Sinorhizobium meliloti: one gene and its partner. The protein of the gene in region 1 interacts with the protein of each later gene in a pairwise test. Links are inferred from orthologs where the notes say so. Each region holds a gene or a part of one and is shown on either strand. Other genes may lie near its edges. The genes, in order: hflK and ftsH.

Region 1 (14,384 bases):
GGAGTAAGTCCGCGAAGGGCTGGACAACAAGAGATATGTGCATGCCGTAGCCGCAGGCGGGGAGAAGGGATATGCCGCCCTCTCTACAGCGCCGCGCGTCTTATCAGACGCGCAAAGGTCGCTGTAGCACTTTGATCTGCTGCATGTTTTTGTCCTTTAATCGGATACGATTAAAGGACACATGCAGAAGTCGCCGACGATCCAACGGCCTGCAGAGAGCTATGCGCCGCCTTTCGCATCGGCGCGTGCATTGACCCAGGCGAGCACATAGACCCGTAAGGCCGACGACAGATTTCCATCCTGGCCGCGACCGTCGTCGATCTCGGCGATGAGCCGCGCGAGCGGCATGTCGCGGTCCCTGGCGATCGATTTCAATTCCAGCCAGAAGGGTTCTTCGAGAGTGAAGCTGGTGCGGTGTCCGTGCAACGTGGCCGAATGCTTGACGACCTTCCCCTTGCTCATAAGCGGATTCAAGCGGCTGCCAATTCGATTCGGGAAACTGCCGCAAGTCCTTGAGTGGGAATCGCTTTTGCGGCGGCGGTCGTCACGGCTTCTCCCGGTCGACTGAAGTCTCGCCGCCCGCTTGATCGAACCTGCCCTGATCAAGCTTCTTTGCTGCCTTTTCGTTCAAGGCCTTGGTCAGGGTTTTCTCGGCCTTGCTGCGGCCGAAGGTGACGCGATTCTGCTCGGCCTGCTTTTCGTGTTCAGTCCGAGCCTGGCGTTTGCGGAACTGACGCAGATTGATCACGTCGCCGGCCATGGTCCGCGCCTCCTGGTGTCGTCAGTTTTTCTTGCGGAAGGAATCGAGCGAGACGACGGAAGCGCCGCCGCCCTTCGGGCCGTCAGGCTTTTCCGTGTTGTCGTCAGTTGCGGTTTCGGTGGCTTCGTCGAGGGGATAAGCGGTTATTTCCGCCGAATCGGCTGCTTCCTCCTCGCCGGCCGCCACGTCGAACTCCAGTTCGAAGTTGACCGAGGGATCATAGAAGCCGCGAATCGCATTGTACGGGATCACAAGCTTTTCCGGTGTGTCCGAGAACGAAAGGCCGATTTCGAAGCCGGTCTCGGTAACCTTCAGATCCCAGAACTGGTGCTGGACGACGATCGTCATCTGTTCCGGATACTTGGCCTTGAGATGTTGCGAGATCCGGACACCGGGCGCACCGGTCAGGAACGTAATGAAGAAGTGGTGATCGCCGGGCAGATGGCCCGTGGCGGAAACTTCGGCCAACACCTTGCGAATGACGCCGCGAAGCGCGTCCTGCGCCAGAATGTCGTAGCGAATATGGTCCTGGCCCATTTGGTCCCCGTTCTCTTCAAGTCACTTGATGCATGATTCCTACGACCGGAACTCCATTCAGGAAATCATGCAGCGATTCAAGGTGCTACGGCCAAACCTGCGCCTTGACTATGTCGGCGCCGTGGCCTGCTCCTTCATTGCCCGTCTGTTTATGACGAGTCAATTATTGAGGCATCTATAGACCATTTCACGACGGGGGAGAAGGTGAAGGCTTCTGTTGCCAGGTGCCTTCGGACCCCGCCTTACGGTGCTACCCGGAAGGACTTGATTTGAAGTGTCGCACCGCCGTTAGGCAGCGAGACGTGCTTCAGCATAGTTGTCGTTTGCAACTATAAGTTTAGCCCGATAACGGTGGTACAATGCCGAGCAAAAAGTCGATCTTTACGCCCTTGTCGATCCTATTTCGCCCCCATCAAAAGCCGGTCTGCACAGGCCGGTTTTTGGTGGAGGCGCCGGGTACCGCCCCCGGGTCCAATGGGTTTATTGCATCGCCCGTTTATTGCCATAGCCGCCCGAAGACGGCACTCGTCATATAGGTCTTTCCGACGCCCAAGAAAAGGGCTTCTCGAGGGAAATGCCGGATTTATGTCGGTCTCGCCAACTCCGCACGAAATGCTTGACTTACACGAGCGGCGTGAAAAACTCCGCCTGCTGCACGCGGTTCGCGAGAAGGGCGGCAGCTTTTGAGAGCAAGTGCAAAGTGGAGGCTTCATGACTGATTATCTTGCGGACGTGCAGAAGTATGACAGCAGCGCCGACGAAGCAGTTGTCAACAAGATCGTGCGCCATCTCGGTATCGCCCTTCGCAATAAGGATTCCGCCCTCGTTTCGGCCTCGGATCCAAAGGAACTGGAGCGCGTCAGGGAAAAATGGTGCGAGAAGAAACTCGGCGTCGGCGGGTCAGATGCAGATGCCGCTATTGCCGCGACGGCCAAAGCGATGGCGGATGATCGCAGCAAATCGCGTGTGACCTTCTATTATCTGGTCGCCAAGAATCTGGGCAAGCTCCAGACGCTCTGAACGAGGCTGGTTGGCAATGCGCTTTCCGGTCGGCGACGAGCCGGCGGGCGCAGAGCTGCCTCGGCGGCGCCGCGACCCGGCGCCGATCGTCTTTTATTCGCCCCCTGTTTTCGGCTATTCGCGCGCGCCGACGCTGTCGGGCCACAGCGACTGGATTTCCTTGGGCAAGGTGTCGCGTACCTTTGCAGTCTGGCCAAGGTCGACATGCCGTGCCAGGACCCGAAATACGCTCCTCGCCGCGTCGGCGGGATCGACCGGACGCGTATCCTTCATTCCTTCGGCGATCCGGGCGAGAAATTCGTCGAGCGAACGGGTGCCCTTGTCCGGCGGGTGGTTCGGCCGGTATTGATCGTAATAGGCGCCTCGCACGATCAGCGGAAGCTCCGCGCCGAGATGGGCCGCGATTTCCGGAGGAAGCCGGTCCCGCAGGACCCGCAGCACAACGGTCAGGATGTGCCAGGCGACTTTCCGGTCGGGTCCGTGTTGTTCCATGATTTCGCCGAGCCAAATATGGGTCGTCTGCAGTGTTTTCTCGAAGACGTCGAGACCTGTGGCGCTCATCGTCACCTCCCTTGCTTGTTGGCTGAAGCGCGACCGCATGTCTCTCTGGTGGAGCCTGTCCAGGCACGAACATGCAGAATTTCGCGTCCCGCGAAGAACGCGGCGCTGTCGATTGGCCTAACAGCCATCCGCCGCGATTGTTTCGCCGCTGCCGACAAATACTGCTCCGCCTCGTGCTGCCGAACAGCGTCGCGATGGCGGAACATTCGCGGTTCAGTGCGGTTAAACGAGGGAGTGAACCAGGGGCGCCCCGGAACAAGTCGCAGAGCAGGAGGAAGGCCGATGACATCGTCCAAACATCCGAAGACACGCCGCCCGAGCGACAAGGACCTGAAGCAGGATCCTGGGATCGGACGCACGAAGGGCATTCGCGGACCGTCGGACTACGAAGCCCTGAAACGCGGCAACACCATCGAAGGAGATGTCGCGAACGACACGACCGCGCAAGGCGGCGCGAACCCGGACCAGCGCGGTCGCACCAACAAATAGGAGCAAGGCAATGGTCGGCAGAAAGACGCAAGAGCAGCAGAAGCGCGTGCTGCAGGGCCGCGAGAACACGTCGAACGCGGACAAGGACTTCAATGCCGAAGCGGATCTGCACCGTTCCGACGCCTTGAGAAAGGCGCAACGGAAAGGGCAGGACTTGAGCACCGAGCATGGCGATGCCCGCGAGGCGGACGATCGCAGCATTCTGCGCGGGAAGAATCAGGAGAGCAGGCATCACAAGGGCGCCGGCGACTGACGAAGCTCGGCCGGCGGCCGGCATTTCCGAAAATCGATGAAAGGAGACTGCGATGGCTCACGCCAGCAAGAAGAACATGGGAAAGCCCGACAAGGGCAAGGGCGACGGTAGCGGTGCGCAAACCGAGCTGAAGGAAGGCGTCCTCGGCGAAAACGACGTTCTGTCGAACAGGGACAAGGCGCAGCATTCCGACTCGCGCGGCCTCGACGAGAGGGCGGTAAGGAACGAGCAGTATCAGGACCACGCCGCAAACCGACGCCCGTCGAAATGAACCGGCGGGCGCGTTACCGGAGATCTTGGGCGGGTTGGCCCGACCCAAGGACGGCATGGCGATTCGAAGCGCGGGAAAACACCTTTCCACCATTGGTTCGCGCGGCGGTTCGTTCTATTTTCGCAGCTACGAACGAATCGTCGGCGGAAAAGCATGCGACAATATCTCGATCTCCTCGAACATGTGATCACAACGGGTACCGACCGGGGCGACCGTACGGGTACGGGCACGCGCTCGGTTTTCGGCTACCAGATGCGCTTCGACCTGTCGCAGGGTTTCCCGGTGCTGACCACCAAGAAGCTGCATCTGCGTTCGATCATTCACGAGCTTCTGTGGTTCCTCAGGGGCGACACGAACGTCGCCTATCTCAAGGACAACGGGGTGAGCATCTGGGACGAATGGGCGGACGAAAACGGCGAGCTCGGACCGGTCTACGGCTACCAATGGCGCTCCTGGCCGACGCCCGATGGCCGACATATCGACCAGATCGCGGCGCTGGTCGAAGGCCTGAAGACCAATCCGAATTCCCGCCGCCACATCGTTTCGGCCTGGAACCCGGCGCTTGTGGACGAAATGGCGCTGCCGCCATGCCACTGTCTGTTCCAGTTCTACGTGGCGGACGGGAAGCTCTCCTGCCAGCTCTACCAGCGCTCGGCCGATATCTTTCTCGGCGTACCCTTCAATATCGCTTCCTACGCTCTGCTGACGATGATGGTGGCGCAGGTGACGGGGCTCGAAGCCGGCGATTTCGTTCATACGCTTGGTGACGCGCATATCTACCGCAACCACTTCGAGCAGGCGCAGCTGCAGCTGACGAGAACGCCGAAGCCGCTGCCCAAAATGGAAATAAATCCGGCGGTGAAGGATATATTTTCGTTTAGATTCGAAGACTTTGAGCTCGTCGGCTACGAAGCCGATTCACATATCAAGGCGCCGGTCGCGGTCTAGCTAAAGCACTCGGTGAAAGCCGGTTCTCGCGTTCCCGGTGGTGCTCCAATGGGAGGTTTCCATGCTGACGCTGATCCACGCGCCTTTGTCGCGCTCATCGCGCATCATCTGGCTGCTCGAAGAGCTCGGTGCCGAATACGAGATCCGCTATGTCGATATCCGCCGTTGGGACGGATCGGGCGGCCCGGACGAGAACAATCCGCATCCGCACAAGCAGGTGCCGGCACTCCTCCACGACGGGACATTGATCTGGGAGTCGGTCGCGGTCGTGCAATATCTGACGGATCTCTATCCCGATTGCAGCCTGAGCCGGCCGCCGGGCCATCCCGAGCGCGGCGCCTATCTGTCGTGGCTCGCCTACTATGCCGGTGTCATCGAGCCGACCGCTCTCGCTCATATATCCGGAGTGACGGTGAACAATCCGGGGCTCGCGAGGCTTTACACCGAAATGTGTGCGCATGTGATCGACGCGCTTACGCGGCACACCTATCTCCTTGGTGAATCGATGAGCGCCGCCGATCTGTTGCTTGCAAGCGCATTGCAGTGGATGCGCAAGATCCTGCCGGAAAGCGACGTGATAGATCGCTATATTCGCGTCGTCACGGACCGGGCGGCGCTGGTTCGCGCGCGCGAAATCGACAACAAGCCGAGTGGTTTTCATGACTGAGGCGGAGCAGAAGATGACGACCCGACCGAAGATCGTTTTCGTCGTCGCTGTCGCGGCGAATGGAATAATCGGCCGCGAGGGCGATCTGCCCTGGCGGCTTTCGACCGATCTCAAGCGCTTCAAGGCGCTGACGATCGGCAAGCCGGTCGTCATGGGACGGAAGACCTGGGCCTCGCTCGGGCGGCCCTTGCCCGGCAGGCCGAACATCGTCATCAGCCGCAACCCCGATTTCGAGGCTCCCGGCGCGGAGGTGGCGCCGTCGCTTGAAACGGCGCTCACGATCGCGCGGGAGCGGGCGGCCGCGGTCGGGGCCGACGAGATTTGCATCATTGGCGGCGGCGAGATCTACCGTCAGTCGATCGGCATGGCCGATGTGCTGCACGTGACCGAAGTGCAGGCGGAGGTGGATGGCGATACGCGCTTCCCTTCTATCGACCCGGCGACTTTCGAGAAGGTGATGGAGGAAGATCTTCCGCGCAGCGAGAAAGACAGTCACGCAATGCATTTCGTGACCTGGCGCCGCCGCACGCCGCCGCCGGAAGGTGCGGGAGCCTGAGCGGTCTTCGGCGCTTATCCATGCTCTTGCCTATCGCTGCGGCGCAGCGGTGAACAATTTTAACGCATTTACGGTGAACTCGGCCGTATCGCGTTGAAAGCAATGCACATGATACCTATAACGGGTTCACATCGTGACCGGCCGCAATGCCTGCGGGGCGTTCAGCGACAGAGTTTCTTGGAAGTGAGGATTTGATGCCCTGGAGCAATCAGAATGGCGGCGGCGGCGGCCCGTGGGGCGGCGGCGGCGGCAATCAGGGGCCATGGGGCCAGGGGCCCAACCGGCCGCGCGGCGGGAGAGGTGGTCCGCCGGATCTGGAAGAGATCATCCGGCGCGGCCAGGACCAGTTGAAGAACGTGGTTCCGGGAGGCTTCAACGGCGGGATCTTCGTGATCGTCGGCCTGTTGATCCTCGGCTTCGTCCTGCTGAATTCCATCTATACCGTTCAGCCGGATGAACGCGGCGTCGAGATGCGCTTCGGCAAGCCGAAGGAAGAAATCTCCATGCCGGGCCTGCACTATCACTTCTGGCCGCTCGAAACCGTCGAGATCGTCAAGGTGACGGAGCAGCAGCAGAATATCGGCGGCCGCACGGGCCAGTCGAATGCCGGCCTGATGCTCAGCGGCGATCAGAACATCGTCAACGTGCAGTTCTCGGTGCTGTTCTCGGTTACCGATCCGAAGGCCTATCTCTTCAATGTCGAGAACCCGGCCGACACGCTGCAGCAGGTTGCCGAAAGCGCGATGCGCGAGGTCGTCGGCCGCCGTCCGGCCCAGGACATCTTCCGCGACAACCGCCAGGCCATCGCCGCGGACGTGAAGAACACGATCCAGGCGACGATGGATTCTTACGGCGCCGGCATATCGGTGAATACCGTTGCGATCGAGGATGCCGCACCGCCGCGTGAAGTGGCCGATGCCTTCGACGAAGTGCAGCGCGCCGAACAGGACGAAGACCGCTTCGTCGAGGAGGCGAACCAGTACGCCAACCAGGTGCTCGGCAGGGCCCGCGGCCAGGGCGCCCAGATCCGCGAAGAGGCGGCCGCCTACAAGGACCGCGTCGTCAAGGAAGCTCAGGGTGAGGCTCAGCGCTTCATCTCGGTCTACGACGAATATTCCAAGGCCCCGGAGGTCACGCGCAAGCGGCTTTACATCGAAACGCTGCAAGGCGTTCTCGGCAAGTCCAAGAAGGTCATTCTGGACGAGAAGAACGGCCAGGGCGTGCTGCCCTATCTGCCGCTCAACGAAATCGGCAGGCCCGTTCAGTCGGGAGGAAACCAATGATCAACAATCGCAGTTCAATAATCCTGATCGTCCTCGCCGCCGTCCTGTTCGTCGTCTATTCCTCGGTCTTCGTCGTGAACGAGCGCCAGCAGGCGATCGTCGTTCGCTTCGGTCAGATCCGGGAGGTGAAGAGCGAGCCGGGTCTCTACTTCAAGCTTCCATTCGGCTTCATGGACGCCGACCGCGTCCAGTATGTCGAAGACCAGGCACTCCGTTTCGATCTCGACAATATCCGGGTGCAGGTCTCCGGCGGCAAATTCTACGAAGTGGATGCATTCGTCGTCTACAAGATCGCCGACCCCCGCCGCTTCCGCCAGACGGTTTCCGGAGACCGGGAATCTGCGGAGTCGCGGCTTAGGACGCGCCTCGATGCGTCGCTGCGCAGGGTCTACGGTCTGAGGGGGTTCGAGGCGGCGCTTTCCGACGAGCGCGCATCGATGATGCGTGAGGTCCGGACGGACCTCAGCGCGGATGCCGAGTCGCTTGGCCTCAATATCGAGGACGTGCGCATCCGCCGTACGGACCTGACGCAGGAAGTTTCGCAGCAGACCTACGACCGGATGAAGGCGGAACGTCTGGCCGAAGCCGAACTGATCCGTGCCCGAGGCAACGAGGAAGGCCAGCGACGCCGCGCGATCGCCGATCGTCAAGTGGTCGAGATCGTTGCCGAAGCGCAGCGTGATTCGGAAATCCTGCGCGGTGAGGGCGAAGCGGAGCGGACCCAGATATTTGCCGACGCATTCCAGCGCGATCCGGGCTTCTTCGAGTTCTACCGGTCGATGGCTGCCTATGCGCAGTCGATCGGCAGCCCGGACACAACCATCGTGCTGTCGCCGCATTCGGAATTCTTCCGTTATTTCAACAGTGCGGACGGTGCGGATCAAACGCCACCGAGCCCGGGCCTGGCGGCGCCGACCACCGCAGATTGAGCGGACGATGTCCGACTTTCTGACCGGTCTGGCTTTTTTCCTGATCATCGAGGGGCTGGTGTACGCACTGGCCCCTTTGGTTTTGGTGGAACTGGCGAAGCGATTGCCGTATGTCCCTGAACATCAGCTCCGATTGGCCGGATTGACTTCGGTGGCCGTCGGCGTCGGGCTTGTATGGTTGCTTCGAGGATAATGCGAATGCCACATAAATTGCTCATCCGGCTGGTCGATGCCGAATATGCCATTACCCGTCTGAACGTCGGATCCGCGATTCCCGAGTGGCTGCCGGGTCCGGGGTTCTGGACGGTTTCCAGTTCCCGCGAGGAAATGACGCTCGTCTGTCGCGCCGCCCGTGTTCCATCGAGCGTGCAGAGTTCGCTCGGCTGGCGCTGCTTCCGCATCGAGCAGCACTTCAGTTTCGACGTGCCCGGCGTTTTGTCGTCGGTGCTGCGGCCGCTTTCGGAGGCAGGTGTCGGCGTCTTCGCCAATTCGACCTTCAGCACCGACTACGTCTTCGTCGCGGGGTCCAATCTCGAGCAGGCCGTGGAGGCTCTGAAGGAGCACGGACACGAAATAACCATCTGAGGCGCCGCCGGTTCGCTGCCCGGATCAGGAAATCGTGTTTGGACGCTTCGGAATTCCGCCGTATCTTCAAGAGAAGGTTCGCGTGTTGCGCGTCTCGATCAGGTCGCGCTGCGCTGTAGTTCGTTGCAGCCGAACGATGTTCATGCATCATCCTTGCCGGACGGCCGGGGACCGGCGTTACGTAAGGGAAATGATAGGAGCCTAGCGACTTGTCGAAACGACCCGAATTCTTCCGCGGCCTGGTGCTGGCGGCCGCGACGGCACTCATATTCACCAATGCGACGCTGGCCCAGACGGCCACGTCCCGGCCTCCGGCCGGCCCGCCGTCCGTCGCCGATCTCGCCGAGGGACTGCTCGACGCCGTCGTCAACATATCGATTTCGCAGAACGTCAAGAGCGACGACGACAATGCGCCGATGCCGCAGGTGCCGGAAGGATCGCCGCATCAGGAGTTCTTCGACGAGTTTTTCAGGGGACAGGGCGGCGAGGGCGGCCGGCCGCGCACGGTCAACTCGCTCGGTTCGGGCTTCATCATCGATCCGGCCGGCTACATAGTCACCAACAACCACGTCATTCAGGATGCCGACGATATCGAGATCAACTTCTCCGATGGATCGAAACTGAAGGCGAAGCTTGTCGGCATGGATACGAAAACCGACCTCGCCCTCCTGAAGGTCGAACCGAAGAAGCCGCTCAAGGCCGTCTCCTTCGGCGACTCGCGAAAGATCAGGATCGGCGATTGGGTGATGGTCGTCGGCAATCCGTTCGGCCTTGGCGTATCCGTGTCCGTGGGTGTCGTCTCCGCACGCGGTCGCAATATCAATGCCGGACCCTACGACAGTTTCATCCAGACCGACGCGGCGATCAACCGCGGCAATTCGGGCGGTCCGCTCTTCAACATGCAGGGTGAGGTCGTCGGCATCAATACGGCGATCCTTTCGCAGACCGGCATGTCGGTCGGTATCGGCTTTGCCGTGCCGGCGGAGCTTGCGGTGAACGTCGTCAATCAACTCAAGGAATTCGGCGAAACCCGCCGTGGCTGGCTCGGTGTACGGATCCAGCCCGTCACGGACGATATCGCCGAGAGCCTGAAGATGGAGCTGCCACGCGGCGCGCTCGTTTCGGGCATCATCGAAGGCGGTCCGATCACCAAGGGCGAGATCAAGCCGGGCGACATCATCATCCGCTTCGACGGAACGGATATCGCGGAAATCCGCGACCTCATGCGCACTGTCGGCGAGAGCCCGGTCGGCAAGGCGGTCGATGTGGTCATCATCCGCGACGGCAAGGAACAGACCGTTCGCGTGACGCTCGGTCGGCTGGAGGACGGCGAGCAGCTCGCCAATGCGAAACCGGGGGAAGTGCTGCCGAATGGCGGTGAGGCGAAGCCCGGCGAGCCGCCGGCCGCGCAACTGCCTGCGAGTGACACGGTGCTCGGAATGAAGCTTGCCGAGCTCGACGCCGACAGTCGCCAGAGTTTCGGCATCGCCGAAAGCGTCAAAGGCGTCGTGATCACCGAGGTACAGCCCAATTCGCCCGCGGCCGAGCGTCGGGTAGAGCCGGGCGAGGTGATCGTCGAACTCGGTCAGGAAGCAATGGAAACGCCGGAGGATGTCACCTCACGCGTCACCGAACTGAAGGCCGACGGGCGCCGCAACGCCTTGCTGATGATCGCGAACAAGAGCGGCGAACTGCGCTTCGTGACGGTGCGGATGGAATAGAGCTCGCGCTCCCGACCGTGGCGACGGGGTGCTACCGCTTCGCGGCCGAGCCATCCCGCCGCCATTCTTCCGCGGTTGTTGCGTAAAGCACGTGGCGTCTGAGATGGGGATGCGTGTCCGGGACGCCGGAATGATCGAAGTCGCGCTTGGAATCAGGACGCATGCCGATCCGCGTCATCACGGCGGTGGAGCGAGTGTTGGCCGGAACGGCGATGGCAACGATCTCCCCGAGCTTCCTCTCGCTGAATCCATAATCGAGAAGCGCCCGCGCTGCCTCCGTCACGTAGCCCTTTCCCCAATGGCGGAGAGCCAGGCGCCAGCCGATCTCGACGGTGCCGTCGGGCAGGTGCGGTTCGAGGTCGGTGCGTGCAAGTCCGCAGAAGCCGATCGGCGCGTCGTTCTCACGGAACGCGAGCGCGAAGAAGCCGAAGCCGGTTTCGCGGATGTTGCGGTTGTTGCGGTCGAAAAGCGCGTCGGCCTCCGCGCGGGTGCGGCGGAACGGGAAGAACTCCATGACCGCGGGATCGCTGTTGATCTCGGCAAAGAGTTCGCGATCGGTCTCGATCCAGGCGCGGAGCCTGAGCCGCCCGGTCTCGAGGATGATCACGTCACGAAATCCGTCTTGCGGTATCCCTGGAGATAGAGCAGGGCGGTGAGGTCGCCATGGTCGATACGGATCTTCGCCTGGTCGGCAACGACGGGCTTGGCGTGGAGCGCTACCCCAGTGCCGGCAAGCTGCAGCATTCCGAGATCGTTGGCACCGTCGCCGACGGCGATGACGTCCGCCGGCGTGATGCCGAGCCGTTCCGAAATGTCGATGAGTGCGTCGACCTTGGCCTGCTTGCCGAGGATCGGCCGGGCAACGTCGCCGGTCAGCTTGCCGTTCTCCTCAACGAGAATGTTGGCACGGTTTTCGTCGAATCCGAGCTTCTCTGCGATGGGGCCGGTGAACACGGTGAAGCCGCCGGAGACGAGGGCGCTGTAATGTCCCTTCGCCTTCATGGTGGCGATCAGTTCGCGGCCACCCGGCGTCAATGTGATACGCGTGGCTATGACCTCCGCGACGACGGTAACGGGCAAGCCCTGGAGAAGCGCCACTCTTTCGACGAGTGCCGGCTCGAAAGCGATCTCGCCGTTCATGGCGCGCGCGGTGATTGCCGCGACCTTTTCCTTCAAGCCGACTTCCGCGGCCAGCTCGTCGATGCATTCCTGTCCGATCATGGTGGAGTCCATGTCGGCGATCAGAAATCGCTTGCGGCGGCTTTCGGCATCCTGCACGGCGACGTCGATCGCGGCGCCGGCGACCGCCTGGCGCAGCCGAGCCTCCGCTTCGCCGGCCTCGGCGCCATCCCTCAATACGATGTCGCAGGCAATACCGTCCGCGAGCCAATAGAGCCCGGATGCATCGAGCCTTTCCGCCGCCGCTTCCGCGCGTGCCGGCGTCAGAACGGGATTTGACGGATTAGCGATAAGCGTGGCAACGAGAGCCATGATGCAAAACCTTGCGAGAGACATCGACGCGATCCTGATAACCGGGCCGACCGCCAGCGGCAAGTCCGCGCTCGCGGTGAAGCTCGCGCAAAGGCACGGCGGCGTCGTGATCAATGCGGATAGCATGCAGGTTTACGGGACGCTGAAAGTCCTGACAGCGCGGCCGGATCAAAGCGAGATGGGTGGCGTCGAGCATTTCCTTTACGGTCATATCCCGCCAGGCCGGGCCTATTCCACCGGCGTGTGGCTCCGCGAAGCGGAAGCGCTCGTGGCGCGGCTGGGGAAAGAAGGGCGGCTGCCGGTCTTCGTCGGCGGCACGGGCCTCTATTTCAAAGCGCTGACGGGAGGGCTTTCGGATATGCCCGAGATTCCGCTCGAAACCCGCAAGCGCTTGCGCACCCGACTGACAGAGGAGGGGGCCGAGGCGCTCCACGGTGAACTTTCCGCACGCGATCCGGAGACGGCGGGGCGCGTGCGGCCCAGCGATGGGCAGCGTATCGTGCGCGCGCTGGAGATAATCGAGGCGACGGGAAGGCCGATCGGATCTTACCAGCAGAGCCGTGGGCCGGTGATCATCGACCCGGCGCGAGCGCAGAAGATCGTCGTATTGCCGGAGCGGCCGGTTCTTCATGGCCGTATCGATCGGCGCTTCGAGACGATGCTTGCGAGAGGCGCCGTCGAGGAGGTCCGCGCGCTTCTCGCGCTCCGCCTTCCTCCGGAGATGCCGGTGATGAAGGCGATCGGCGTCCCACAGATCGCAGCGATGCTGAAAGGCGAGATGAGCGAAAAGCAGGTGATCGAGGCCGGCGCGGCTGCGACGCGGCAATATGCCAAGCGCCAGATGACCTGGTTTCGCAACCAGCTTGACGAGACCTGGCAGCGTATCGAGGACCCGGATGCCTTGGGCTAGATCACGATTTAGGTCGGGTCGACCTGTTTGACCTCCTCATCCCTGTCACAAGCACAGAGATGACGGGGGAGAGAGATTGTAGTCCCTATGCTGCGGTCTGAAGCGGCATCAGTCGATGCCGTGTTCCTTCAATACCGCCTCTTCGTCGCCGCTGATCCAGCCGAAAATCTTCGGCTCCCCGTCACGCAGCTGAACGAGGTAATGGACCTCGAAATCGATGGTGACATTCGGCTGCTCCTCCGCGTCGAAGACGGAGCGCCAATCGACCTGTACGAGAAAATGCAGCGCATCGATCGGGGTGACAGTGGTTTTGCGGATCTTCAATTCCCTGGTGCCGATCGCGCGATAGCGGGCGTAGCCCTTTTCCATGGAAACCGTCAGGGTTTCGTCGTTTTTCCCCGTCATTACTCCGGCCGGCGAGGCGGCGATAAAGTCCGAGGCGAAGGCGGAGGTCGTATCTCCGACCGGAAGCGTCCCCGCAAGGACCTGATTGGCCATGCTCTCGTAGCGCTCGAAGAAGCGCCTCAAAATCTCTTCCATGATTTTCATCCCAATTCGCTCCGCGCAACGGAGGCGGAGGCTTGCGGTGCTGCAGGTCAATCGACCGGCGTGTGCTGGTGTTGAATGAGCTTCCAGTCTGCTCCGACGCCGTGGTAGGTCGAGGTGCAACAGGCCGCATAAGGCCCGCCTTCCGCGCGTCGCGCCTCCGCAAGATAGCCGAGTACGATAAAGTTCTCGCCGATCCGGCTCATGACCTTCTCGCTGATCGTGAGATGCTCCCACCGCGGAATTCCCTGGAGACTTCGGATTATGACCGATCTTCCGCGCAGCAGACCGACCGGCGCAGGGAATGCCATGATGCAGTCTTCGTCCAGCAATTCGCGATATGGATCGGAACCCTCGAGCCAGAGCCGCCGCTCGTTTCTCCATGCGTCATTGTCGTCCATGGTCGTCTCCTCGCCTTGACGTCACCTCAACGCTTGAGAAGAGCCCCCGGATCCAAAATTGCAATCAGCGCAGGTTCAGCTGCCAGGACACGCCGTACCGTCCGCTTCTGCGTCATTTGCGGATAAGGCTGCCGAGTGGTCGTCTGAGCAGGCTTTCGCGAAGCGACCCCTCGTGACGCGGTGCCGGCTTGCCGAAGCCCGCATCCGATTGGCCGGGCGCCTTGGCGGGTCGGCCCGATATCCTCTCCGCCTCTCCGGACAGGACCTGCTCGCGGATCCGGCTGAAGCGTTCGATCTCCGGGTTTCCCGGCTCGGACGAGCGGGGAAGCATGTCGGGGCTATAGGGCTCGAATGGGGGGTATCGTCGCGAAAGGGAGTCCGCGACCTCGGTTCCGGTGTCTTTCCCGCTCCAGTTGTCGTCCTCGAGCACCGGCGCCTGCTTCGTCTGTGACGCCA
Region 2 (14,550 bases), 810 kb from region 1 along the record:
GGCATCGCCCGTTCCGACCAAGAAGCCGACGCCCGTCGAGAACGCCGAGAATGTCGGCGAGAACGACGTCGACCTGAAGACGCCGCCCACGCCCAATGTCAAGCCGGTCGAGAACGAGTCGGCCGCAGCGCCGCAGAAGACCGAAAAGGCCCCGCCGACGCCCGATCCCGTGAAGGAAGAGATCGAAAAGGTCGAAGAGACCAAGCCGGCCGCCGAGCCCGCGACGGAAGTGGCGGCACTCCCCGAGCCCAAGCAGGAAGTAAAGCCGGATACGAAGCCGGAACCGGCACCGGCGGAAGAGCAGCCCGCGGAAAATCCCGAGGCCGAGGCTCTGCCGGACAGGGTGCCGACGCCGCAGGTGAAGCCCAAGGTCGAAAAGCCCGCGCAGACGGCCAAGACGCCAGAGCGCAAGAAGGAAGAGGTCAAGAAGGAGCAGAAGAAGGCGTCCTCCCAGAAGGAGAGCGACTTCAATGCCGACGAGATCGCGGCGCTGCTCAACAAGCAGGAATCCTCCGGCGGCGGCGCCAAGCGCTCGACCGAGGAGGCGGCCCTCGGCGGCAAGAAGACGACGAGCGGCAACACGCTTTCGCAGAGTGAAATGGACGCGCTTCGCGGCCAGATCCAGAACAACTGGTCGATCATTCCCGGAATGGCCGACGCGGCGGATGTCCGCATCAAGGTGACGATGCGGCTCGACCCGAACGGCGACCTGATCGGCGAACCGGAAGTGGAAGCCAGCGGCGGCTCGGATGCGGCGCGGCGGGCACTCATGGGTGGTGCACGCCGGGCCATCCTGAAGTCCGTTCCCTTCAAGGGGCTGCCGGCCGACAAATACGATTCGTGGAGCGAGGTCGTCGTCAACTTCGACCCGAGCTCGATGCTCTAGACAGGTTGGGCCGGTTGTGGGCGGAATATTGCGCCTCATCCTGCTCGGAACACGAAAGGCTGAAAGGCTTTATGGAAATGCTGAGACGCAATTTTTTCCGCCTCCTGATGGTGCTGGTCGCCGGCTGCGGGCTCATTGCCTCGCCGGCAAATGCGCTCGTCGAGATCAACATCAACAAGGGTAACGTCGAGCCGCTGCCGATCGCGATCACGGACTTCCTGCAGGGCGAACTCGCCCAGAAGATCTCCGGCGTGATTGCCGCCGACCTAAAGCGCTCCGGGCTTTTCGCGCCGATCGACAAGGGCGCCTTCATCGAGAAGATCTCCAATCCCGATGCCACACCGCGTTTCGAGGACTGGAAAGTGATCAACGCGCAGGCGCTCGTCATCGGCCGCGTCACGCAGGAAGGCGACGGCAGGCTGAAGGCGGAGTTCCGCCTTTGGGATACCTTTGCCGGCCAGCAGATGCTCGGTCAGCAGTTCTACACCCAGCCGGAGAACTGGCGCCGGGTCGCCCACATCATTGCCGACGCGATCTATGAGAGGATCACCGGCGAGAAGGGGTATTTCGACACGCGCATCGTCTACGTCGCCGAAAGCGGGCCGAAGAATGCGCGCAAGCGCCAACTCGCCATCATGGACCAGGACGGGGCCAATTCCCGGGCGCTCACCAATTCCAACGACATCGTGCTGACGCCGCGCTTCTCGCCGAACCGTCAGGAAATCACCTATATGTCGTTCGAGAACCAGCAGCCGCGCGTTTATCTGCTTCAGCTTGAAACGGGGCAGCGCGAGGTGGTCGGCAATTTCCCGGGCATGACCTTCGCCCCGCGTTTCTCGCCGGATGGCCAGCGGGTGATCATGAGCCTGCAGCAGGAAGGCAACGCCAACATCTATACGATGGATCTGCGCTCGCGCACGACGACGCGGCTCACCAACACCGCGGCGATCGACACCTCTCCCTCCTATTCGCCGGACGGCAGCCGGATCGTCTTCGAAAGCGACCGCGGCGGCAAGCAGCAGCTCTACGTCATGGGCGCCGACGGCTCCGGCCAGACGCGCATTTCCTTCGGCGACGGTTCCTATTCGACGCCCGTCTGGTCTCCGCGCGGCGACCTCATCGCCTTCACCAAGCAGTCGGGCGGGAAGTTCTCGATCGGCGTCATGAAGCCGGACGGGTCGGGCGAGCGCATTCTCACCACCGGCTTTCACAATGAAGGCCCCACCTGGGCGCCGAACGGCCGTGTCCTGATGTTTTTCCGTCAGAACGCCGGTGCGGGCGGCCCGCAGCTCTATTCGATCGATCTGACGGGCTATAACGAGCAGCTTGTCCAGACGCAGGGCTTCGCCTCGGATCCGGCCTGGTCGCCGCTGATGGAATAGGGCATCCGCCGCGAGCCCAATCGAGAGAAATGATGAGATTCAAAGATTTCGGGCCAATACGGCCCGAAATTCTTCGTGATCGCGCGTCCACAGTTATGGCAGGGAATGAGGCGAATGTGCCGCTTTCTCGCCGCAAAGTGCTGGTGTAGCAGGCGCCCCGACGCACATTGTCGATTTGTTAACCATATCCGTTGAAAAGCAATTAACCGCTTCCGGTTACAGTCTGGCAACCGTGAATTTGACACTTCTCAAGGAGACCCGGCCCATGAGCCGAATTGACACCCCGGCAGCAAGCCGCATGCAGACCATCGCCCGCAATCCGGTCATGATCGCGCTCGTCATGACGCTTGCCCTTGCTGGCTGCGCTTCGAAGAAGAACCTGCCGAACGATGCTGCCGGCCTCGGTCTCGGCGCAGGCGCGGCGACCCCGGGCTCGCAGCAGGACTTCACCGTCAACGTCGGCGACCGCATCTTCTTCGATACGGATTCGACGTCGATCCGTGCCGACGCGCAGGCGACGCTCGACCGCCAAGCCCAGTGGCTGGCAAAATATCCGAACTACGGAATCACCATCGAAGGCCATGCCGACGAGCGCGGCACCCGCGAATACAACCTGGCGCTCGGCGCCCGCCGTGCTGCCGCGACCCGCGACTATCTCGTCAGCCGCGGCGTCCCCGGAAACCGCATGCGCACGATCTCCTACGGCAAGGAAAAGCCGGTCGCCGTCTGCGACGACATCTCCTGCTGGTCGCAGAACCGCCGCGCCGTTACCGTGCTCGGTGGCGCCGGCAGCTGATTATTCGGCATAGAAGGTGAATTCGAGGGGCGGTCTACGGGCCGCCCTTTCTTTTTTACCACACTTTGGCCGAACTCCGTTGCTTTTTCACGGGAGTTGGAAAACTGTGCGGCACCCCGCCTCGGAATCGGCAAATGTACTGCGCAACGCGATCCAGGGCGGGATAATCGGTTACGAACAGGACAAATGAAATGAAGAAATTTGTCGTGGCAGGACTGCTTGGCCTCGTGACCCTTGCGGGTCTCGGCTCTACAGCAGATGCCATGCCGCTTTCCGGGCTCTTTGCCCGCACGACGCAGACCGATGCCGGCAGCAAGGGCGACCTTCCGGTAATGAAGGTGCAATCACCCGATATTGCGCGGGTCGGTCAACTCGAGGAACAGATCCGCTCCCTCAATGGGCGTATCGAGGAAATGAGCTTCCAGCTCCTGCAGATGCAGGAGCAGATCCGGAAGTTCCAGGAGGACAACGAGTTCCGCTTCCAGGATCTGGAAAACGGCAGGTCCTCCTCCAAGAAGAGCGGCGCGCTTGAAACGCCGAAATCGAATGATCAGGCGTCCGTCACCCCCGGGGTGACGGATAGCCGGCCGTCGGGCGCTCCGGCTGCCGGCGGCGCCGATATGGCGGGTGTCGATCCCAACGCGCCGGGCGCCGCGCCCGCGCCGGCGACGCTGGGGCAGATCATTTTCGACGAGAACGGCAACCCCGTCTCGGCAACGGCGGGCGTAGAGCCCGGGGCCAACGCCACTCTGCCCGGCGTCGATACAGGGCTTGCGACCCAGGGCGGTGGCCTCAACGACAATCCGGGAAGCGTGCCGGACAGCGGACAGGCGACCGCGTCTCTCAGCGATCCGGGCGATCTCTACCAAGCAGGCTACAGCCACGTGCTTTCCGGCGATTACAGCATCGCAGAGCAGGAATTCCGCGATTACCTCGATGCCTTTCCAAGCGGCGACAAGGCGGCGGATGCGAGCTTCTGGATGGGCGAGGCACAGTATTCGCAAGGCAAGTACAGCGACGCGGCCAAGACCTTCCTCAACGCGCATCAGAGCCACGGCAAGTCACCGAAGGCTCCGGAAATGCTCTTGAAGCTCGGCATGTCCCTCGGCGCCCTCGACAACAAGGAGACCGCCTGCGCCACGCTGCGCGAGGTCAACAAGCGCTATCCGAAAGCATCACCCGCCGTGAAGGCGAAGGTGGCGAGCGAGCAGAGCCGTTTCGGCTGCTGAGGCGGGCCCAGATGCCCCATGCCGTCCTCGATACGGCCCGAAATTTTCTCCGATCCTTTATCACGCCCCGCAGGATCCTGGTTGCCGTCTCCGGTGGCAGCGACTCGATGGGGCTGCTTGTAGCCCTGCATTCGGCGATCGCCGCAGATGAGCGACGCGGATTTTCCCTTGCCGCCTGCACTGTCGACCATGCGCTGAGGCCGCAGTCGGCTTGTGAAGCCGAAGATGTGGCGGCCTTTTGTGCTGCGCTCGGCATTGCCCACCGTATCTGCCGCTGGGAGGGCGCGAAGCCGTCGACCGGCATTCAGGCGGCGGCTCGAAACAAGCGCTACGAATTGCTGGCCGAGGCCGCCGACGCGCTCGGCGCCGATTGCATCGCGATCGGCCATACCCGCGACGACCAGCAGGAGACCGTCGCCATGCGCATTGCCCGCGGCAAGGGTGATGGTGCCGGAGACGGGCAGGGCGAGGGGCATGGCGGCGCCGGCATGGCCGCGTCCATGTTATACGGACGGCGTATCTGGGTGTTGCGGCCGTTTCTCGGCTTGGCGCGCGCCGAGATCCGCAGCTTTCTCCAGGCACGCGGCGTCTCCTGGATCGACGATCCGAGCAATGCAAACCCCGCCTTCGAGCGGGTCCGGGTGCGTGCCCGTATAGCGACATCCGGAGGGATGCCGACGCCCTTGGGCAACGGGCGCCAGCGCGCCGCCTCTTCCGCCAGAGCCGCCGCCCTGATCGAGAAGCGTATCCGCGTTCACGAGGCGCTCGTCGCGGAGGTCTCGGCGCGGCATGCCGGGGAGATCGACGATCCGGACTGGCGCCGTGCGCTCCTGACGGTCGCGTCGGTTCTCGGCGGGCGCGAGCACATGCCCGCTTTCGCCACGGTGCAGCGGCTTTCGCAGTTCCTGCGATCGGGTGAGCCTGGCCGCATGACGGCGGGACGGGTCGTCTTCGACCGGCGAGCAAGCGGTCTCTATCTCTATCGAGAGGCGCGCAACCTGCCGGTGCTCGCCGTTGGACCGGGCCGGCAGGGCGCTTGGGATGGGCGGTTCACGGTAAAGAGCCGCGGGCCTGCGGTTACGGTCGCCGCGGACGCTTCGGGGAGGTTGTGGACCAAGAGGCTTATTGACGCAGGGCTGCCGGCGGGGATTGCCAAGCGGGGGTCCACGGTGGCACCAGAAATCGCGTCGACGGACGGCGCGGGGCTCGCCTTCGGCGAGGCTCCGGCGCAAGTCGAGTACCACATCGGGCTTTACGACACCTTTTTGCCGGGTTTCGACAGGATCATGGCGGATGCGGTCGCCGTGTCGTTTGGGCGTGATCGATACCCCGCGCCGCCGGTGCACGATGTTTTGATAGAAATGGAAACGTAACCGGCGGTTTTCCTTGGCAAGGTCACCCCGGACACCTATGTTAGGGACAAGAATACAGTCCGGCAAATGCGCGGGCTGCGACAGGTTCCGGGGAGTTCGATGAACCCTAATTTTCGAAATTTTGCCCTTTGGGCAATCATAGCGCTTCTCCTGATAGCGCTATTCAGCATGTTCCAGCAGCCGACCGAACGAGCAGGCTCGCGTGAAATTCCATTCTCGCAGTTCCTCAAGGACGTCGACGCGAGCCGCGTGAAGGACGTGGTGATCACCGGTTCGAAGGTGATCGGCAGCTACACCGAGAGCGGGGCGACCTTCCAGACCTATGCGCCCGCCGTCGACACGGCGCTGACGGAGCGGCTGGAAGCCAAGGACGTCACGGTCACGGTTCGGCCGGAGACGGACGGCTCGTCGGGCTTCCTCAGCTATATCGGAACGCTGTTGCCGATGCTCCTGATCCTCGGCGTCTGGCTGTTCTTCATGCGGCAGATGCAAGGCGGCTCGCGCGGCGCGATGGGTTTCGGAAAGTCCAAGGCAAAGCTTTTGACGGAAGCGCATGGCCGCGTGACCTTCGACGACGTCGCTGGTGTCGACGAGGCGAAGCAGGACCTGGAGGAAATCGTCGAATTCCTGCGCGACCCGCAGAAGTTCCAGCGTCTCGGTGGCCGCATCCCGCGCGGCGTGCTGCTGGTCGGACCGCCCGGCACCGGTAAGACGCTGCTTGCCCGCTCGGTGGCCGGTGAGGCGAACGTGCCCTTCTTCACGATCTCGGGTTCGGACTTCGTCGAAATGTTCGTCGGTGTCGGCGCATCGCGCGTCCGCGACATGTTCGAGCAGGCGAAGAAGAACGCGCCCTGCATCATCTTCATCGACGAAATCGATGCGGTTGGCCGTCATCGCGGCGCCGGTCTTGGCGGCGGCAACGACGAGCGCGAGCAGACGCTGAACCAGCTGCTGGTCGAGATGGACGGCTTCGAGGCGAACGAGGGCATCATCCTCATCGCCGCGACGAACCGGCCGGACGTGCTCGACCCGGCGCTGCTGCGTCCGGGCCGCTTCGACCGCCAGGTCGTCGTGCCGAACCCGGACATCAACGGCCGCGAGCGGATCCTGAAGGTGCATGTCCGCAACGTGCCGCTCGCACCGAACGTGGACCTCAAGGTGCTGGCGCGCGGCACGCCGGGCTTCTCGGGCGCCGATCTCATGAATCTCGTCAACGAATCGGCGCTGATGGCGGCGCGGCGCAACAAGCGTCTCGTTACCATGCAGGAGTTCGAGGACGCCAAGGACAAGATCATGATGGGCGCCGAGCGCCGCTCCTCGGCCATGACCGAAGCCGAGAAGAAGCTGACCGCCTATCACGAGGCGGGCCATGCGATCCTTGCGCTCAACGTCCCCTCGGCCGATCCGTTGCACAAGGCGACGATCATTCCCCGGGGCCGTGCGCTCGGCATGGTGATGCAGCTGCCCGAGGGCGACCGCTACTCGATGAGCTACAAGTGGATGATCTCGCGTCTCGCCATCATGATGGGCGGACGCGTTGCCGAGGAACTGACCTTCGGCAAGGAGAACATCACCTCGGGCGCATCCTCCGATATCGAGCAGGCGACGAAGCTTGCCCGGGCGATGGTGACGCAGTGGGGCTTCTCCGACCAGCTCGGACAGGTCGCCTATGGCGAGAATCAGCAGGAGGTTTTCCTCGGCCATTCCGTCGCGCAGCAGAAGAACGTTTCGGAATCGACCGCGCAGAAAATCGACAACGAAATCCGCCGGCTGATCGACGAGGCCTATGAGACGGCACGCCGCATCCTCGTCGAAAAGAACCATGAATTCGTGGCTCTCGCGGAAGGCTTGCTCGAATACGAGACGCTGACCGGCGACGAGATCAAGGCTCTGATCCGCGGCGAGAAGCCGGCGCGCGATCTTGGGGACGATACACCGCCGCATCGCGGCTCCGCAGTGCCTTCGGCCGGTACGAAGAAGGAAGCCGGCACGAAGGGCGAAGAGCCTGAAGGCGGGTTCGAACCGCAGCCGCAGTAGGTTCCTACACATGCGCAAATCAAATGCCGCCGCTCCGGAAGGGGCGGCGGCATTTTTTGGATGCTCACGGTTTCAATGAAGCAGTGGTGCGCGCCGGTTTTGCGTTCATGCTTCAGGCGACCCGGCCGAAGCGTTGAAAGATCCAGTTGTAACGCGCTGTAATGATTTCTGATGTTATGATCGGTGCCGTATATTGCGGTTTTATGGCAAATATGGCGCAGATCTGCAGGCGGGGTCGCGGAACTATGAAAAACAATAGCGGAACACGCAGGCAGACGCGGCCGGCACAAGAGACGATGCCGAAGCAGGACAATGGAGTTTTTATGAAGCGCAGATATTTCGGCACCGACGGCATTCGCGGCCAGTCCAATATATTTCCGATGACGCCGGACCTCGCCATGCGGGTCGGCATTGCAGTGGGAACCATTTTCAGAAACGGCGCTCACCGACACCGGGTGGTGATCGGCAAGGATACGCGCCTCTCCGGCTATATGCTCGAGAACGCGATGGTCGCGGGCTTCACGGCGGCGGGGCTCGACGTCTTTCTGCTCGGCCCGATCCCGACGCCAGGCGTCGCCATGCTGACGCGGTCGCTGAGGGCCGATATCGGCGTGATGATCTCCGCCTCGCACAATGCGTTTCGCGACAACGGCATCAAGCTCTTCGGACCCGACGGCTACAAGCTTTCGGATGACATCGAGCAAAAGATCGAGGACCTGCTGGAGCAGGACATGTCCGGGCAGCTCGCCAAGCCGGAGGATATCGGCCGGGCCAAGCGCGTCGACGGTGACATCTACCGTTATATCGAGCAGGCCAAGCGGACGCTGCCGCGCGACGTCACGCTGAAAGGTCTCCGGATCGCCATCGACTGCGCAAACGGTGCCGCCTACAAGGTCGCGCCCTCCGCCCTTTGGGAACTCGGCGCCGAAGTCGTTACGATCGGGACCGAACCGAACGGCGTCAACATCAACCTCGAATGCGGATCGACGCATCCGGCGGCGCTTCAGAAGAAGGTGCACGAGGTGAGGGCGGATATCGGCATCGCGCTCGACGGAGACGCCGACCGTGTTCTGATCGTCGACGAGGAGGGGGCGGTCATCGACGGGGACCAGCTCATGGCGGTCATCGCCGACAGCTGGGCGGCAGACGGCATGCTCAAGGGCGGCGGCATTGCCGCGACAGTCATGTCGAATCTCGGCCTCGAACGCTACCTTCAGGCGCGCCGGCTCAAGCTTCACCGCACGAAGGTGGGCGACCGCTACGTCGTCGAGCAGATGCGTCAGGACGGCCTGAACGTCGGTGGCGAACAATCGGGCCATATCGTGCTTTCCGATTTCGGCACGACCGGCGACGGCCTCGTCGCGGCGCTGCAGATCCTCGCGGTCGTCAAGCGCCAGGGCAAGACGGTGAGCGAAATCTGCCGTCGTTTCGAGCCGGTGCCGCAGGTCCTGAAGAACGTTCGCGTGTCGGCCGGCAAGCCCCTGGAGGATGCGGCCGTGCAGCAGGCGATCGCCGAAGCAGAGGCGCAGCTCGCCAAGAACGGGCGGCTGCTCATCCGGCCCTCCGGCACCGAACCGCTGATCCGCGTCATGGCGGAAGGCGACGACCGCGGTCAGGTCGAGCGCATCGTCGACGAACTCGTCAACGTGATCGGCGGCGTGCGCAACGCTGCCTGAAGAAGTAGCCTTTGCCCCTCATCCGGCCTGCCGGCCACCTTCTCCCCGCAAGCGGGGCGAAGGGACAAGCGGCCTGCCCCTCGAACACCATCGCCTCCCGGCGTCAGGGAGTGAAACCGTTGCCACGAGTCACCTTCTCCCCGCAAGCGGGGCGAAAGGACAAGGGGCCTGCCCTCGTACGCCATCGCCTCCCGGCGTCAGGGAGTGAAACCGTTGCCACGAGTCACCTTCTCCCCGCGCGCGGGGAGAAGGTGACGGCAGGCGGATGAGGGGCAACTATTGTTGGCTGCGACGACCGAATACTGCCGACAGTTAATATTCAAGGTAAATTTTTGTAGTTAATCAGGGATTAACCATTCCCCTTCATTATGCGTCGAAGCATACGGAACCGCTGCGACTATGATCCGTCAGCCGTTCAAGAATACTCTAATGTATTGGGGTTGGGGCATGAAGAAGATTTTTAGGGGCGTTGCTGCGGCTCTGCTGAGCGGCACGCCGGTATATGCAGCGGACGTCTATCAGCCGCCCGTGGAAGCGCCGTTCGTCGAGCAGCCTGTGGAGGTGGTCGAAGCCAGCGGCTGGTATTTGCGCGGCGACGTCGGCTACGCGTGGAACGATTTGCGCGGGGCCCACTATTTCCAGGGCTCGAACAGCAACCTGGTCGATTTCGACCGCGCCGATGTGGATGATTCCTACGTCCTTGGCGGCGGTGTCGGATACCAGATCAACAGCTATCTGCGCGCCGACGTCACGCTCGACTACCTCGGCGAGTCCGACTTCAACGGTTCTACCAGCGGCGGTTGCGGGGTTGCCGTCAATTGCGTCTCGAACGATGTCGCATCGATGTCCGCCTGGAGCCTGCTCGCCAATGCCTATGTGGACCTCGGGACCTACGGCGCCTTCACGCCCTATGTCGGTGCCGGTATCGGTGGCACCCGGGTAAAGTGGGGAACGCTGCGCAACACGAGTTGCGACGTCACGGATCCGAGCAACTGCGACCCGACGATCGAGCACAAGGGCGAAAGCGATTGGCGCTTCACCTATGCGCTGATGGCCGGTACCTCCGTAGATCTCACCTGCAATCTCAAGGCCGATGTCGGCTACCGCTTCCGCCATATCAACGGCGGCAACATGTTCGGCTACAATCTCAACAGCGGCCCGGCCTACGACAAGGACATCTATGTGCACGAGGCGCGCGCCGGCTTGCGCTATTCCTTCGGCAACAATTGCGAAGCGGCCTATGTGCCGCCGGCCGAGCCGATCGTATACAAGTGATCCGAGCTAGACCTAGACTGCGGAGTTTCGAAGGGCCGTCCCATGGGGCGGCCCTTCCGTTTTGTCGCCCTTTCCACATTCCTAAGAGACATGGTTAACCCATAGTTAACCCGTGCCTGCAATAGTTAACGCGAATGGTCAGCTTCATGCTGCAGCGCTTTGCGTCCCCATATGCGCAAGCCCGCAGCTTGGCCGAGCGAAAGGGCATGGCATGGATTGGCGACGGGGATTTTGCAGCATGGCGTTCTGCGCCGGCCTGTTGGCGCCGTTCTCCGCACAGGCCGCCGACGAAGAACTGCTCGACGCGCCCGAGATAACGATTTCGCCGGAAGCGACCGGCGGCGGCCGCCTTTATCTGCGTGGCGACATCGGCTACGCGGCCTGGCTGGACGAGGGCGATCCCTTCTACCGCTCCTTTGGCGGCACGGGAGAAGTTTCCTTCGACAACGCACGCTTCGACAAGCCGCCCTCCGCCACGATCGGTCTCGGCTATCAATTCACCGACGTCATTCGTGCCGACCTGACGGCCGAATATTTCGAGGGCCGCTTCGACGGGTCGTCGCTGTCCGCCAGTCCGTGCGCGGGCGAGGGCGCTGGGACAAGGTGTGCCCTTTCCCACAGCGCCAATTTTTCCGCGCTCGGCCTGATGGCAAACGGTTATCTCGATCTGGCGACGCTTGCCGGTTTCACGCCGTATCTCGGTGCCGGTATCGGAGCAACCCGGATCGACTGGAAAACGACCCATGAAACCTCGACTTGCGTCGGGGCAGGCGGGGCCTGCTCCGGGGCGGCGGGCGGTGCTTCCTACGGCGGGCGGGACAGCTGGCGCTTTACCTACGCCCTCATGGCGGGTGTCTCCTACGATGTCACGGATCGGCTGAAGTTCGATGCGGGCTATCGCTATTCGCAAATCGCGGATGGCGACATGTTTGGCTCCGGGGGCGCGAAGGGTCATGACGACGGACTCTCACGCCATGAGTTCCGAGTCGGCCTGCGTTTCGCGCTTTGGTGATGCAGAGCGGGTTTGCTCGAAACGGCAAAAGTTTCTTCAATCGCGACGCGACCGCTTGACTTCCTCTCCGAGCCGCAATATTCCCGGCGGCGGGACACCCCTCCCCAACGAGGGGCTTCTATCTGAGAGGATAGCATATGACGAAGCCTGCCAAGCCGGCCATGCGCCCGGCCAATACTCATTTTTCTTCTGGTCCTTGCGCCAAGCGTCCCGGTTGGACGCTCGAAGCTCTCTCCGATGCCCCGCTCGGTCGCTCGCACCGTGCCAAGATCGGAAAGACGAAGCTCAAGCAAGCGATCGACCTTACCCGCGAAATTCTCGAAGTTCCGGCCGACTACCGTATCGGTATCGTCCCCGCTTCGGATACCGGTGCCGTTGAAATGGCGCTCTGGTCGCTGCTCGGCGCCCGCGGCGTCGACATGCTGGCCTGGGAGAGCTTTGGTGCCGGCTGGGTGACCGACGTCGTCAAGCAGTTGAAGCTCTCCGACGTACGCCGCCTCGAAGCCGATTACGGCGAGCTCCCGGACCTGTCCAAGGTCGATTTCGACCGCGACGTGGTCTTCACCTGGAACGGCACGACCTCCGGCGTGCGTGTCCCGAATGCCGATTTCATTCCCGCGGATCGCAAGGGCCTGACCATCTGCGATGCGACCTCCGCCGCCTTCGCGCAGGCGCTCGATTTCGCCAAGCTCGACGTCGTGACTTTCTCCTGGCAGAAGGTGCTCGGTGGAGAGGGCGCCCATGGCGTGCTGATCCTCAGCCCCCGCGCCGTCGAACGGCTGGAGACCTATGTCCCCGCCTGGCCGCTGCCGAAGATCTTCCGCATGACCAAGGGCGGCAAGCTCATCGAAGGTATCTTCACCGGCGAGACGATCAATACGCCGTCCATGCTCTGCGTCGAGGACTATATCGACGCGCTTCTCTGGGCGAAGTCGGTCGGTGGCCTCGAAGGTCTGATGGCCCGCGCCGATGCCAATGCCGAGGTCATTCACCGTTTCGTTGCAGCCAACGACTGGATCGCCAACCTCGCGGTGAAGCCCGAAACCCGCTCCAATACGTCGGTCTGCCTGAAGATCGCCGACAATGATGTGTCGGCGCTCGACGCGGACGCACAGGCCGCCTTCGCCAAGGGCGTCGTGGCCCTCCTCGAGAAGGAAGGCGTCGCATTCGACATCGGCCACTATCGCGATGCGCCGTCCGGGCTTCGCATATGGGCGGGCGCGACGATCGAGACGTCCGACATGGAAGCGCTGATGCCGTGGCTTGCCTGGGCTTTCGAGACCCAGAAGGCGACGCTTTCGCAGGCTGCCGCCTGATCCGATGCGATCCGCTTCGCTCTCCCTGAGGGCGAAGCCTAATCCCCAATGGTTCAGACCTGTTTTTTCAAGGAGGCCTTCATGGCACCTCGCGTTCTCGTATCCGATGAACTGTCGGAAACCGCTGTCCAGATATTCCGCGACCATGGCGTGGAAGTGGATTTCCAGCCGAAGCTTGGCAAGGACAAGGAGAAGCTTGCCGAGATCATCGGCAATTACGACGGCCTCGCCATCCGCTCAGCCACCAAGGTGACCGAAAAGCTGATCGCCGCCGCGACCAATCTCAAGGTCGTCGGCCGCGCCGGCATCGGCGTCGACAATGTCGACATTCCCGCCGCTTCGCGCCGCGGCATCATCGTCATGAACACGCCCTTCGGCAACTCGATCACCACCGCCGAGCATGCGATCGCCTTGATGTTCGCGGTTGCCCGCCAGCTTCCCGCTGCCGACGGCTCGACCCAGGCCGGCAAGTGGGAAAAGTCGAAGTTCATGGGTGTCGAGATCACCGGCAAGGTGCTCGGCGTCATCGGCGCCGGCAATATCGGCTCGATCGTCTGCGCCCGCGCGATCGGTCTCAAGATGCACGTCATCGCCTATGATCCGTTCCTGTCGAAGGAGCGGGCGGAGGAAATGGGGGTCGTCAAGGTCGAGCTCGACGAACTCCTCGCCCAGGCAGACTTCATCAGCCTGCACGTGCCGCTGACGGACAAGACCCGCAACATCCTGAACGCGGAGGCGATCGCGAAGGCCAAGCCGGGCGTGCGTATCATCAACTGCGCCCGCGGCGGTCTCGTCGATGAAAAGGCGCTTGCGGAGGCCCTCAAGGCCGGCCACGTCGCCGGCGCAGGCTTCGACGTCTTCGAGGTCGAGCCCGCCACCGAGAGCCCGCTCTTCGGCCTGCCGAACGTCGTCTGCACCCCGCATCTCGGCGCATCGACCACCGAGGCGCAGGAGAACGTCGCTCTGCAGGTCGCCGAGCAGATGTCGGAGTATCTCGTCAAGGGTGCGGTCACCAACGCCATCAACATGCCGTCGATCACGGCGGAAGAGGCGCCGATCCTAAAGCCCTTCATCCGACTCGCGGACGTTCTCGGGGCCTTTGTCGGGCAGGTCACCGAAAGTGCGATCAAGGAGATCGAGATACTCTACGACGGCTCGACCGCGGCGATGAACACCAAGGCGCTGACGAGCGCGGCGCTTGCCGGCCTGATCCGCCCGCAGGTGGCCGACGTCAACATGGTTTCGGCGCCGGTCATGGTCAAGGAAAAGGGTGTGATCCTTTCCGAGGTCAAGCGCGACAAGACCGGCGTCTTCGACGGCTACATCAAGTTGACTGTAAAGACGGCGAACCAGACCCGCTCGGTCGCAGGTACCGTCTTTTCCGACGGCAAGCCGCGCTTCATCCAGATCAAGGGCATCAATCTCGATGCGGATGTCGGCAATCACATGGTCTACATCACCAACACCGACGTTCCCGGCATGATCGGCTTCATCGGATCGACCCTCGGCGACGCGGGCGTCAACATCGCCAACTTCCAGCTCGGCCGTGAGAAACAGGGCGGCGATGC

The links.
Region 2: the proteins of hflK (region 1) and ftsH interact in binary tests that used the Escherichia coli proteins (3 or more experiments, as listed by UniProt). The link is inferred for Sinorhizobium meliloti from one-to-one orthologs.

Annotation. Positions count from the first base shown.
Region 1 is NZ_JAGIOS010000001.1:2,787,460-2,801,843, forward strand. The notes cover bases 5,528-8,300. They hold hflK (FtsH protease activity modulator HflK), read left to right. Parts: upstream 5,528-6,256; coding sequence 6,257-7,345; downstream 7,346-8,300. Other genes in these bases: JOH52_RS13335 (dihydrofolate reductase), read left to right, coding at 5,528-6,062; hflC (protease modulator HflC), read left to right, coding at 7,342-8,274; JOH52_RS13350 (DUF2065 domain-containing protein), read left to right, coding at 8,282-8,300. In the rest of the region: JOH52_RS13280 (ribbon-helix-helix domain-containing protein), read right to left, coding at 220-462; JOH52_RS13285 (DUF4169 family protein), read right to left, coding at 545-760; JOH52_RS13290 (SspB family protein), read right to left, coding at 782-1,297; JOH52_RS13300 (DUF2853 family protein), read left to right, coding at 2,009-2,317; JOH52_RS13305 (DUF2267 domain-containing protein), read right to left, coding at 2,432-2,878; JOH52_RS13310 (hypothetical protein), read left to right, coding at 3,161-3,367; JOH52_RS13315 (hypothetical protein), read left to right, coding at 3,378-3,620; JOH52_RS13320 (hypothetical protein), read left to right, coding at 3,673-3,891; JOH52_RS13325 (thymidylate synthase), read left to right, coding at 4,045-4,839; JOH52_RS13330 (glutathione S-transferase), read left to right, coding at 4,901-5,506; more of JOH52_RS13335, read left to right, coding at 5,520-5,527; more of JOH52_RS13350, read left to right, coding at 8,301-8,467; JOH52_RS13355 (ACT domain-containing protein), read left to right, coding at 8,473-8,859; JOH52_RS13360 (Do family serine endopeptidase), read left to right, coding at 9,069-10,580; JOH52_RS13365 (GNAT family N-acetyltransferase), read right to left, coding at 10,612-11,187; phosphoserine phosphatase SerB, read right to left, coding at 11,184-12,071; and 4 more genes.
Region 2 is NZ_JAGIOS010000001.1:1,975,822-1,990,371, forward strand. Bases 5,296-8,234 are described here. They hold ftsH (ATP-dependent zinc metalloprotease FtsH), read left to right. Parts: upstream 5,296-5,765; coding sequence 5,766-7,703; downstream 7,704-8,234. Other genes in these bases: tilS (tRNA lysidine(34) synthetase TilS), read left to right, coding at 5,296-5,666; glmM (phosphoglucosamine mutase), read left to right, coding at 8,027-8,234. Outside these bases: JOH52_RS09200 (hypothetical protein), read left to right, coding at 1-886; Tol-Pal system beta propeller repeat protein TolB, read left to right, coding at 958-2,268; peptidoglycan-associated lipoprotein Pal, read left to right, coding at 2,534-3,064; tol-pal system protein YbgF, read left to right, coding at 3,256-4,293; more of tilS, read left to right, coding at 4,305-5,295; more of glmM, read left to right, coding at 8,235-9,379; JOH52_RS09235 (outer membrane protein), read left to right, coding at 9,779-10,654; JOH52_RS09240 (outer membrane protein), read left to right, coding at 10,893-11,666; JOH52_RS09245 (phosphoserine transaminase), read left to right, coding at 11,804-12,982; serA (phosphoglycerate dehydrogenase), read left to right, coding at 13,064-14,550. UniProt on the Escherichia coli protein: Acts as a processive, ATP-dependent zinc metallopeptidase for both cytoplasmic and membrane proteins. Plays a role in the quality control of integral membrane proteins.